Salipiger abyssi: one gene and its partner. The protein of the gene in region 2 binds, or shares a complex with, the protein of the main gene of each other region. Links are inferred from orthologs where the notes say so. Each region holds a gene or a part of one and is shown on either strand. Other genes may lie near its edges.

The links. Proteins that work in one complex are often made in the same cells at the same time.
Region 1: the proteins of meaB (region 2) and scpA are in contact, whole or in part, in a crystal structure (PDB 8DPB), measured with the Methylorubrum extorquens proteins. The link is inferred for Salipiger abyssi from one-to-one orthologs. Residues at the interface, in SOR26638.1 of Methylorubrum extorquens: Arg20, Ala21, Ala24, Arg25, Thr28, Ser32, Arg33, Arg34, His37, Thr98, Gly99, Gly100, Ser101, Ile102, Leu103, Lys106, Thr107, Ala110, Ala113, Ile114, Asp115, Arg116, Ala118, Phe119, Ile120, Arg121, Pro122, Pro124; in SOR27001.1 of Methylorubrum extorquens: Glu577, Glu578, Asn579, Asp580, Gly581, Arg582, Arg583, Arg585, His596, Ala604, Ser605, Ala608, Asp609, Gly611, Phe612, Asp613, Val614, Asp615, Ile616, Gly617, Pro618, Leu619, Glu625, Arg628, Gln629, Val631, Glu632, Asn633, Asp634, Glu661.

The regions. Positions count from the first base shown.
Region 1 is NZ_CP015093.1:670,725-676,754, forward strand. What follows is about bases 1,290-4,289. They hold scpA (methylmalonyl-CoA mutase), read right to left. Parts: upstream 3,855-4,289; coding sequence 1,725-3,854; downstream 1,290-1,724. Other genes in these bases: Ga0080574_RS06810 (VOC family protein), read right to left, coding at 1,290-1,537; Ga0080574_RS06820 (hypothetical protein), read right to left, coding at 3,817-4,289. Outside these bases: Ga0080574_RS06800 (molecular chaperone DjiA), read right to left, coding at 1-399; Ga0080574_RS06805 (GNAT family N-acetyltransferase), read right to left, coding at 441-920; more of Ga0080574_RS06810, read right to left, coding at 917-1,289; more of Ga0080574_RS06820, read right to left, coding at 4,290-4,797; Ga0080574_RS06825 (DUF4174 domain-containing protein), read left to right, coding at 4,934-5,392; Ga0080574_RS06830 (acetyl-CoA carboxylase biotin carboxylase subunit), read right to left, coding at 5,495-6,030. UniProt on the Escherichia coli protein: Catalyzes the interconversion of succinyl-CoA and methylmalonyl-CoA. Could be part of a pathway that converts succinate to propionate.
Region 2 is NZ_CP015093.1:4,196,002-4,198,998, forward strand. It holds meaB (methylmalonyl Co-A mutase-associated GTPase MeaB), read right to left. Parts: upstream 1,996-2,997; coding sequence 1,006-1,995; downstream 1-1,005. Other genes in the region: rpmB (50S ribosomal protein L28), read right to left, coding at 1-49; Ga0080574_RS24005 (alpha/beta hydrolase), read right to left, coding at 206-1,009; hrpB (ATP-dependent helicase HrpB), read left to right, coding at 2,165-2,997. UniProt on the Escherichia coli protein: Binds and hydrolyzes GTP. Likely functions as a G-protein chaperone that assists AdoCbl cofactor delivery to the methylmalonyl-CoA mutase (MCM) ScpA and reactivation of the enzyme during catalysis.

The DNA.
Region 1 (6,030 bases), 3.5 Mb from region 2 along the record:
GAACTGATCCTCGCCGGGGTGGTAATGCCCGTCGGCCACGGCGATGTGAAAGAGCCCCTCCATCAGGTCGCAGACCGGCCCCGTGGAGCTGCCGAACATGCGGCGGATGCGGCGGGCATATTCCTCGAACCCGGCCACGTCCTGCCGGGCGAGGTTGAAAACCCGCGCCGCCGCCTTCTCGTCCTCGGGCGCGATATAGAACACCTCGCGGAAGGCGGCGACCTCGTTGCGGGTCACCTGCCCGTCGGCCTTGGCCATCTTGGCCGACAGCGCGATCACCGCGATGGTAAAGGCCACACTGCGTTCGGGAGGCTGGCGCAGACGGTCAAAGACCGCGCCCAGCCCCTCGCCCTTGGCCAGCGCGGAAAGCGCCTCGGAAATGCGGGTCCAGATCGACATGGGAGGATATTACGCTGTCCGCGCGGAACTGTCAGGGCGGCTCAGAGAAATTTCTGCATCAGCACAAGGTCCATCCAGCGACCGAACTTGTAGCCGACCTGCGGCAGCCGTGCCGTCTCGCGGAAACCGATGGCGGTATGAAAGGCCACGCCCTCGGGGTTTTCCGCCGAAACGCCGGCAAAGAGCGAATGCACCCCCTGCCCCCGCGCCACCTCTTCGAGCGTGCTCATCAGCGCGCGGCCCGCACCGCGCCCGCGCGCGGCGGGCGACAGGATGATCGTGTGCTCCTTGGTGCGCGCATAGCCGGGGCCGGCGCGGAAGGGAAAGAAGGTGGCAAGGCCCAGCAGCGCGCCCTCCGCCTCCGCCACCTGAAAGGCCGGGCCGCGCGTGGCGATATCGGCGGCGAGGCCGGTTTCGGTCTTGAGTTCGGTGCTGAAGGTGATGGCGGTGTTTTCGATCCACGGGTTCCAGAGCGCCACCAGCGCCGCTGCATCCTCCGCCCGCGCCGGGCGGACGATCATTGCAGGATCCTCACCTGACCCTGCGCATTGCGCAGCTCGGCCCGCAGCCCCGGCGCGTCGCCCGTCGCGAAGCGCACCAGCGGTGCGTCGAGATACGGCACCAGCAGCGCCTCCAGCGCTTCGGCCTCGGGATGGGTGACGACCAGCCGGGCCAGCGTGGTGCCGGAGGCCGAGAGCATAGCGCCGGCGGGCACCGGGCTGCGCCACTCGATCAGCGCCGGGAACATCCCGTCAAAGGGCAGCATGCCGTCCTCGGGCACCGACATGACCCAGCGCAACCGCCCGCGCGACAGCTCGACCGGGCGCCCGGCCATGGGCAGCGCCGCGAGCGCGGCGTCCATATCCGTCACCCGGCAGATCCACTTGTCCAGACGCGCCGGCCCCTCGAACCGGTCGAGCCCGAACCAGCGCGGCTCCTCCGGCGGGGGGGCCGCAGGGTCGATGGACATGGCTTCGAGATAGAGCCCGTGCCCCAGCCCCAGAAGCTGGTTATGGGTGCCGTAGCGCGGGTGTTCCCCGCCCGGCAAAAGCGGCATGCCAACCGCCGCCTCGGAATGCGCGACCGCCTCTTCCAGGCTCTCGCCCAGCACCGCGATGTGATCCAGCTGAAGCTTCATCCGCCATCCGCTCGTCCTGACCCGTTCGACCCAAGATAGGGCGCGGAAATCATTAAGGAAATGGCAAAAATGCACAAGCGACCCAAACGCATGCGCCGGACCGTGTGGATTTTGTGTCTCTCCGGAGGTCGGACGGGCCGGTTTCGGCCCGTCCGGGAGAGGTTTACGTAACGCCTTTACGCGGCGATCAGCCCCGCGCCTCGCGGATCAGCTTGAGGATATCCTGCGCCGCGTCGGGGATATTGGTGCCCGGGCCGAAGATCGCCTTCACCCCGGCATCGTAGAGGAACTGGTAATCCTGATGCGGGATCACCCCACCGCAGATCACGATGATATCCTCGGCCCCCTGCGCCTTCAGCGCGGCGATGAGCTGCGGTGCCAGCGTCTTGTGGCCGGCTGCCTGCGACGAGATCCCGACGATATGCACGTCGTTGTCGATGGCGTCCTGCGCCGCCTCTTCGGGGGTCTGGAAGAGCGGGCCCACATCGACGTCAAAGCCGATATCGGCAAAGGCCGTGGCGATCACCTTGGCGCCCCGGTCATGGCCGTCCTGCCCCATCTTGACCACCAGCATACGCGGGCGGCGGCCTTCTTCCTCGGCGAAATCGTCCACCGCCTTCTGGATCGCGGCAAAGCCCTCGTCGCCCTCGTAGGCGGCGCCATAGACGCCCGCGAGCGTCTTTACCTCGGCCCGGTGACGGCCGAACACCTTTTCCATCGCCATGCTGATTTCCCCAACGGAGGCCCGGGCACGGGCCGCTTCCACCGCGGCTTCCAGCAGGTTGCCGCCCTCTTTCGCGCGCCGTTCCAGCTCGGCCAGCGCGGCGTCGCAGGCGGGCTGGTCCCTCTCGCTGCGGATACGCTCCAGCGCCTTCACCTGACCGTCACGCACCTTGGCGTTGTCGATATCGAGAATGTCGAGATCGTCTTCTTTCTCGAGCCGGTACTTGTTGACGCCGACGATCACGTCGTCGCCCCGGTCGATATCGGCCTGACGCCGCGCCGCCGTCTCCTCGATGCGCAGCTTGGGCATGCCGGAGGCCACCGCCTTGGTCATGCCGCCCATCTCGTCGACCTCCTCGATCAGCTTCCACGCCGCCTCGGCCAAATCGGCGGTGAGCTTTTCGACATAGTAGGAGCCCGCCATCGGATCGACGACCTTGGTCACGCCGGTCTCTTCCTGGAGGATGAGCTGGGTGTTGCGCGCGATCCGCGCCGAGAATTCGGTCGGCAGCGCGATCGCCTCGTCGAGCGCGTTGGTGTGCAGCGACTGGGTGCCGCCCAGAACCGCGCTCATCGCCTCATAGGCGGTGCGGATGACGTTGTTATACGGGTCCTGCTCGGCCAGCGACACGCCAGAGGTCTGGCAGTGGGTACGCAGCATCTTGGAGCGGGCGGATTGCGCCCCCAGCTCGGTCATGATGCGCGCCCAGAGCATGCGCGCGGCGCGCAGCTTGGCGATCTCCATGAAGAAGTTCTTACCGATGGCAAAGAAGAACGACAGCCGCCCGGCGAACTTGTCGATATCCATGCCGGCATCCATTGCCGTCTTCACGTATTCCTTGCCGTCCGCCAGCGTATAGGCCAGCTCCTGCACCAGGTTCGCGCCGGCCTCCTGCATGTGATAGCCGGAGATCGAGATCGAGTTGAATTTCGGCATCTCGTTCGAGGTATATTCGATGATGTCCGAGATGATCCGCATCGAGGGTTCGGGCGGATAGATATAGGTGTTCCGCACCATGAACTCTTTGAGGATGTCGTTCTGGATCGTGCCCGAGAGCAGCGCGCGGTCGTGGCCCTGCTCCTCGCCGGTGACGATGAAGTTGGCCAGCACCGGGATCACCGCGCCGTTCATGGTCATCGAGACCGAGACCTTGTCGAGCGGGATGCCGTCGAAGAGGATCTTCATGTCCTCGACGCTGTCGATGGCGACGCCCGCCTTGCCGACATCGCCCACCACGCGCGGGTGGTCGCTGTCATAGCCCCGGTGGGTGGCAAGGTCGAAGGCCACGGACACGCCCTGCTGCCCGGCGGCCAGCGCCTTGCGGTAGAAGGCGTTTGATTCCTCCGCCGTCGAAAAGCCGGCATATTGCCGGATCGTCCAGGGGCGCCCGGCATACATCGTCGCCTTGACGCCGCGGGTGAAGGGCTCGAACCCCGGCAGCTCGCCGATCTGCGGCAGCCCTTCCACGTCCTCGGCGGTATAGAGCGGCTTGACCTCGATGCCTTCCAGCGTGTCCCAGGTCAGATCCTCCAGCGGGCGGCCCCGCAGCTCCTTTTCAGCGAGATTGCGCCAATCGTCCGTCTTGGCTGTCATCGTCTTGTCCTCTCTCTCTGGGAGCCGGCGGCCAGTTGATCCTGTCCTGTCCGGGCTCCGGGTCTTCCGTCAGTCGGGCCAGACCATCCGCCCCGGCGCGCAGCCAGAACAGATCGTCCGCATAGGTTTCGCGCAGGCGGGCGGCCTGCCCGGGCGAGAACGGCATCCAGCGCCCCTCGCCCTCGGGCAACGCAGCGGCGGCCGCGCCGCGTTCGGCCAGCAGCACCCGCAGCCGTGCCAGATCGGGCCCGCGATGTTCCCAGATCCCGCCGGACGGCAGCGGCGGCGCAAAGCGCAGCCCCGCCGCATGCATCAGCAGCCGGTCGGGGCGCGACGCAAAGCGTTCGAAGGGCGTGACCAGCAGCTCCGTTCCCGGCAGTGCCGCGGCGATATCGGCGATCACCGGGCGCCAGCTCTGCTCGCGCGCCGCCAGCGCGTCGATCTGCGCCACATCCGGCGGCGGCAGGCCGCGCCCGACGAGAAAGGCCAGCGCCGAGGCCCACCACATCTCGGGCGAGCGGATCTGCAACACCGTGCGGCGCACCGGGCCAAACGCCTCCGCCACCCGCGCCAGCCGCTGGCCGGCCTGCGGATAGGGTCGCCGCGCGCGCAGGCAGGCGCGCGGACTGCCCAGCATATCCTCGTCCGTGACCAGCAGCAGCGGCAGCTCGCGCCGCGCCGAGGCCGCGACCGCAAGCCGGACCCTCCCCGTGGCGCGCCGCGCCGAGGCCGCGACCGCAAGCCGGACCCTCCCCGTGGCGCGCCGCGCCGCCACCGGATCGGCAGACGGCGCCATCAGCCCGTGAAACAGCCCGTTGCGGGTGCGCCACGGCCCCCAGAAGCCGACGCCCTGCCCCGCCAGAGGCGCGTCGGCGCCGCGCAGATAGGTCTGAAACGTGGTCGAGCCCGCGCGATGGGCCCCGAGATGCAGGACGATGTCCATTCCGGTCCGTCTCCATATGGGAAATCCGCGCCATCATGCGCCCCTCCCCATGAGAAACCGGTTAAGTCCGGAAAAATTCGCGCGCGCCGCTGCGAAACGCTGTGCAGAGCCGGCGCGCGCGCCTATATCTGAGGGTATGAAGCGCTGCATCACCCTTGTGTCGATTGGATTTTTCACCCTCACCGCCGGGCTCGGCGCGGCGCAGGGCGCCGAACCGACCGAGGCCGAGACGATCCGCCCCGCCGATGAGGCCACGCTGGAGGAGTTCCTCTGGATCAAGCGCCCGCTGGTGGTCTTTGCCGACAACCCCGCCGATCCGCGATATGTGCAGCAGATGCAGCTCATCACCGAGCGGCTCGATGCGCTGGAAGAGCGCGATGTGATCGTGATCACCGACACCGATCCCTCGGCGCGCTCGCCGATCCGGCGCAAGCTGCGCCCGCGCGGCTTCATGTTCACGCTGATCGCCAAGGACGGCACGGTCATCATCCGCAAGCCCGCGCCCTGGGACGTGCGCGAGATCTCGCGCTCCATCGACAAGCAGCCGCTGCGCCAGCAGGAGGTGCGCGACCAGCACGGGACATTGCAACAATAACTCCGCCCGCGCCGACCGCCGCGCCAGGACACCAGCCCGCCCTCCGCCGCCGTGATGGCGACGGGCAGACCGGCATCGTGTCTCAGCGCGGCGTGCATGGGATCACTCGAACTCCATGATCACATCGTCGACGGCGAGGCTGTCGCCCGGACCGGCGTTGATCTTCTTCACGGTGCCCTTGCGTTCGGCGCGCAGGATGTTCTCCATCTTCATCGCCTCGACGGTGCAGAGCGCCTGGCCCTCCTGCACCTCGTCGCCCTCGGCCACGTTCATCTTCACGATGAGGCCGGGCATCGGGCAGAGCAGCATCTTGGAGGTATCCGGCGGCAGCTTTTCGGGCATCAGCCGGGCGAGCTCGGCCTGGCGCGGGCTGCGCACATGCACCTTGAGATCGGCGCCGCGCGAGCGGATGCGGAACCCGCCCGAGATCTTGCCGACCTTGAGCACCAGCGGCGCGCCGTTCACCGTCATATGCGCCAGCGACTGACCCGGGGTCCAGTCGCCGTCGACGCGGATCTCAGCCCCGTCGGCGAAGCGCACGGTCGCGCCCTGCTTGTCCGCCGCGATGGAAACCGCGAATTCCTGGCCCTGCAACGCGATGTTCCACTCGTCGCCGACCTTGCGCTCGTGATTGTCGA
Region 2 (2,997 bases):
TGTGACCCGTCATCGGGCCTTTGCCGGTCAGTTCGCATACGCGCGACATGGGTCCATCCTCATCGTCTCGGGGCGAAAATCCGGCTCTGGCAGTCTGTGCCGTTCCTTCGCCAATATGAAAGGGCGCCACAGCGGCGCCCGGAAATCTGGTCGGGCTTCTCTAGCCCCAAGCCCCCGGCGCGTCAAGCCCTTCTCCGGCAGGCTTTCACCCCTTGTTCACAACCGGCACCGCCGCCGCGCCGAGCGCGGTGAACCGCGCCGCGAGCGCCGGCCTGCCGTGCCGCTCGGCAACCCGGCGCATATGGTCGAAATAGCTCGGCGACAGGCGCCGCGCGGCCCGGTGCCCGGCGATCAGCCGCGCCGCATCGACCCCGCCATGCACCAGCTCCGCCTGCATCTGCGGAAAGAACCCGCCCTGCCGCAGCACCCGCGTCGGCGGGTGCCCGCCCCCGGCCAGCCGGCAGATGCGCAGGCGCGGAAAGATCACCTGGGCCATCAGCGCGTGCCGCAGGTCGTTGGCCACGAAGGGATCGCAGAGCACCGCCCCGCGCAGCGCCGGGCTGCCATGCCGCGCCAGATCGCCGAGTGCGGCGTCGAATCCCTCCGCCTCGCGCCGATAGCGCCGGTCGAAGGGCACTAGCTCCGGCGCGATGGAGATCTGCGGCGAGATCGCGATCACCTGCGCGATGTTCAGCGCCGCCGAAAACCGAAAGGCGCCGTAGCCGCCCATGGAAAACCCCATCGACACGACGCGCCGGAATCGCTGCGCCAGCTCGCGCAGCACCGCCTCCAGCGCCTGTGTCTCGTCATTGACGAACCAGTCGTTCCAACGGCTCTGGATATGCAGATGCGCATAGCCGCGCGCGGTAAAGGCGCGCACCGGGCGCACGGTGTCGAAATCGCCGGGCTCGCCGATGCGCTGGCGAAAACTCACGAAAAGCCGCTTGTTGCCGCCCTTGAAGAGATCGGCCCGCAGCAGCGCGCCGTCGAAGACGCGCTCGCTCTTCATGCGCCGGGGGTCTCTCCCAGATAGGTCTCGAGCAATTCATCGGCAGCGGCGGCGGCGCTGATCCCGCCCTCTTCCACCTGATGCGCCAGCGCCGTCATGGCGCCCTTCACGGGTTCGCGCCGCAGCCGCGCCAGCAGCCCCTCGCGCACCTCGGATTCGAACCAGAACCGCGCCTGCCCGGCCCGGCGCGCGGCGAAATGCCCGGTCTCGCGGCGCCACTCGGTCAGCGCCTGCATCTCGTCCCAGGCCTTCTGCAAGCCCTCCTCCTCCAGCGCCGAGACGGTCAGCGCCTTGGGAAAGCCCTGCGGATCCTGCGGTCGCTTGCGCAAGAGCCGCAGCGCGCCCGCGTAGTCGGCGCAGGTGCGCGTGGCGGTGGCCTTGAGATCGCCATCGGCCTTGTTGATCAGGATGATATCGGCGGTCTCCATGATGCCGCGCTTCACCCCCTGCAACTCGTCGCCGCCCGCCGGCGCCAGCAGCAGCAGGAAGAGATCCGACATCTCCGCCACCACGGTTTCCGACTGGCCCACACCAACGGTCTCGATGAGAATCACGTCGAATCCGGCGGCCTCGCAAAGCCCGATCGCCTCACGGGTCCGCCGCGCCACGCCCCCCAGTTGCGATTGCGCCGGCGAGGGCCGGATAAAGGCATTGGGATCGCGGCTCAGCCGCTCCATCCGGGTCTTGTCGCCAAGGATCGAGCCGCCCGAACGCGCCGAGGACGGGTCCACCGCCAGCACCGCCACTTTCAGCCCCTGCGCCGTCAGCATCATGCCGAAGGCCTCGATAAAGGTGGATTTCCCCACCCCCGGCGTGCCCGAAAGCCCGATACGCAGCGCCTCGCGCCCGGCGCCGCGCAGCTTTTCCAGCAGCTCCCGTGCCGCCGCCCGGTGATCGGCCCGCCCGCTTTCCACCAGCGTGATCGCCCGCGCCAGCGCGCGCCGCTCGCCTTTCAGAATGCGTTCCGCCAGATCGCCGATATCCATGCCGTCCACCTCGTCAATTCCGCCTCCGAAATGACCCGCCCCGCGCCGCGATGTCCACCCCCTGCCGGCGCCTGTGCGTCTTCTCTTTCACAAATACGCAAAATGCTCCCGGCAGCCAAAGGCACCGCCGCGATGGACCCCGCCCGCCACATGCGCCATAAGCCGCGCCATGGACCGCCTGCCCATCGACGCCGCCCTGCCCGAGCTGATATCCGCCCTGCGCGATGCCGGCCGCGCCGTGCTGCAAGCCCCGCCCGGCGCCGGCAAGACCACCCGCGTGCCGCTCGCCATGCTGGAGGCCGGCCTCACGCCACAAAAGATCGTCATGCTGGAGCCGCGCCGCCTCGCCGCCCGCGCCGCCGCCGCGCGCATGGCCGAGACGCTCGGCGAGGCCCCGGGGCAAACCGTCGGCTACCGCATCCGCGGCGAGGCCAAGGTCTCGAAAACCACCCGCATCGAGGTGGTGACCGAGGGCATCCTCACCCGCATGATCCAGTCCGACCCGGAGCTTTCCGGCATCGGCGCGGTGATCTTCGACGAGTTCCACGAACGCTCGCTCAATGCCGATCTCGGCCTCGCGCTTTGCCTGGAGATCGCCGGCGCCCTGCGCGACGACCTGCTCCTGCTGGCGATGTCGGCGACGCTCGACGCCCAGCCGGTGGCCGATCTCATGGCCGCCCCCATCGTCACCTCCGAGGGCCGCGCCTTTCCGGTCGAGACCCGCTGGCTCGACGCGCCCCTGCCCAAGCGCCAGCGCTTCGAAGACGCCATGGCCGATCTCATCGCCCGGGCCGCGTCCGAGACCGAGGGCGGCATTCTCGCCTTCCTGCCCGGCGAGGGCGAGATCCGCCGCACCCAGGCGCTGCTGGCCAAGCGCCTGCCGAAAGACATCCAGATCCGTCCGCTCTTCGGCGCCATGGAGTTCGCCGCCCAGCGCGCCGCGATCCGCCCCGAGACGCAGGGCCGCAAGCTGGTGCTGGCCACCGCCATCGCCGAAACCTC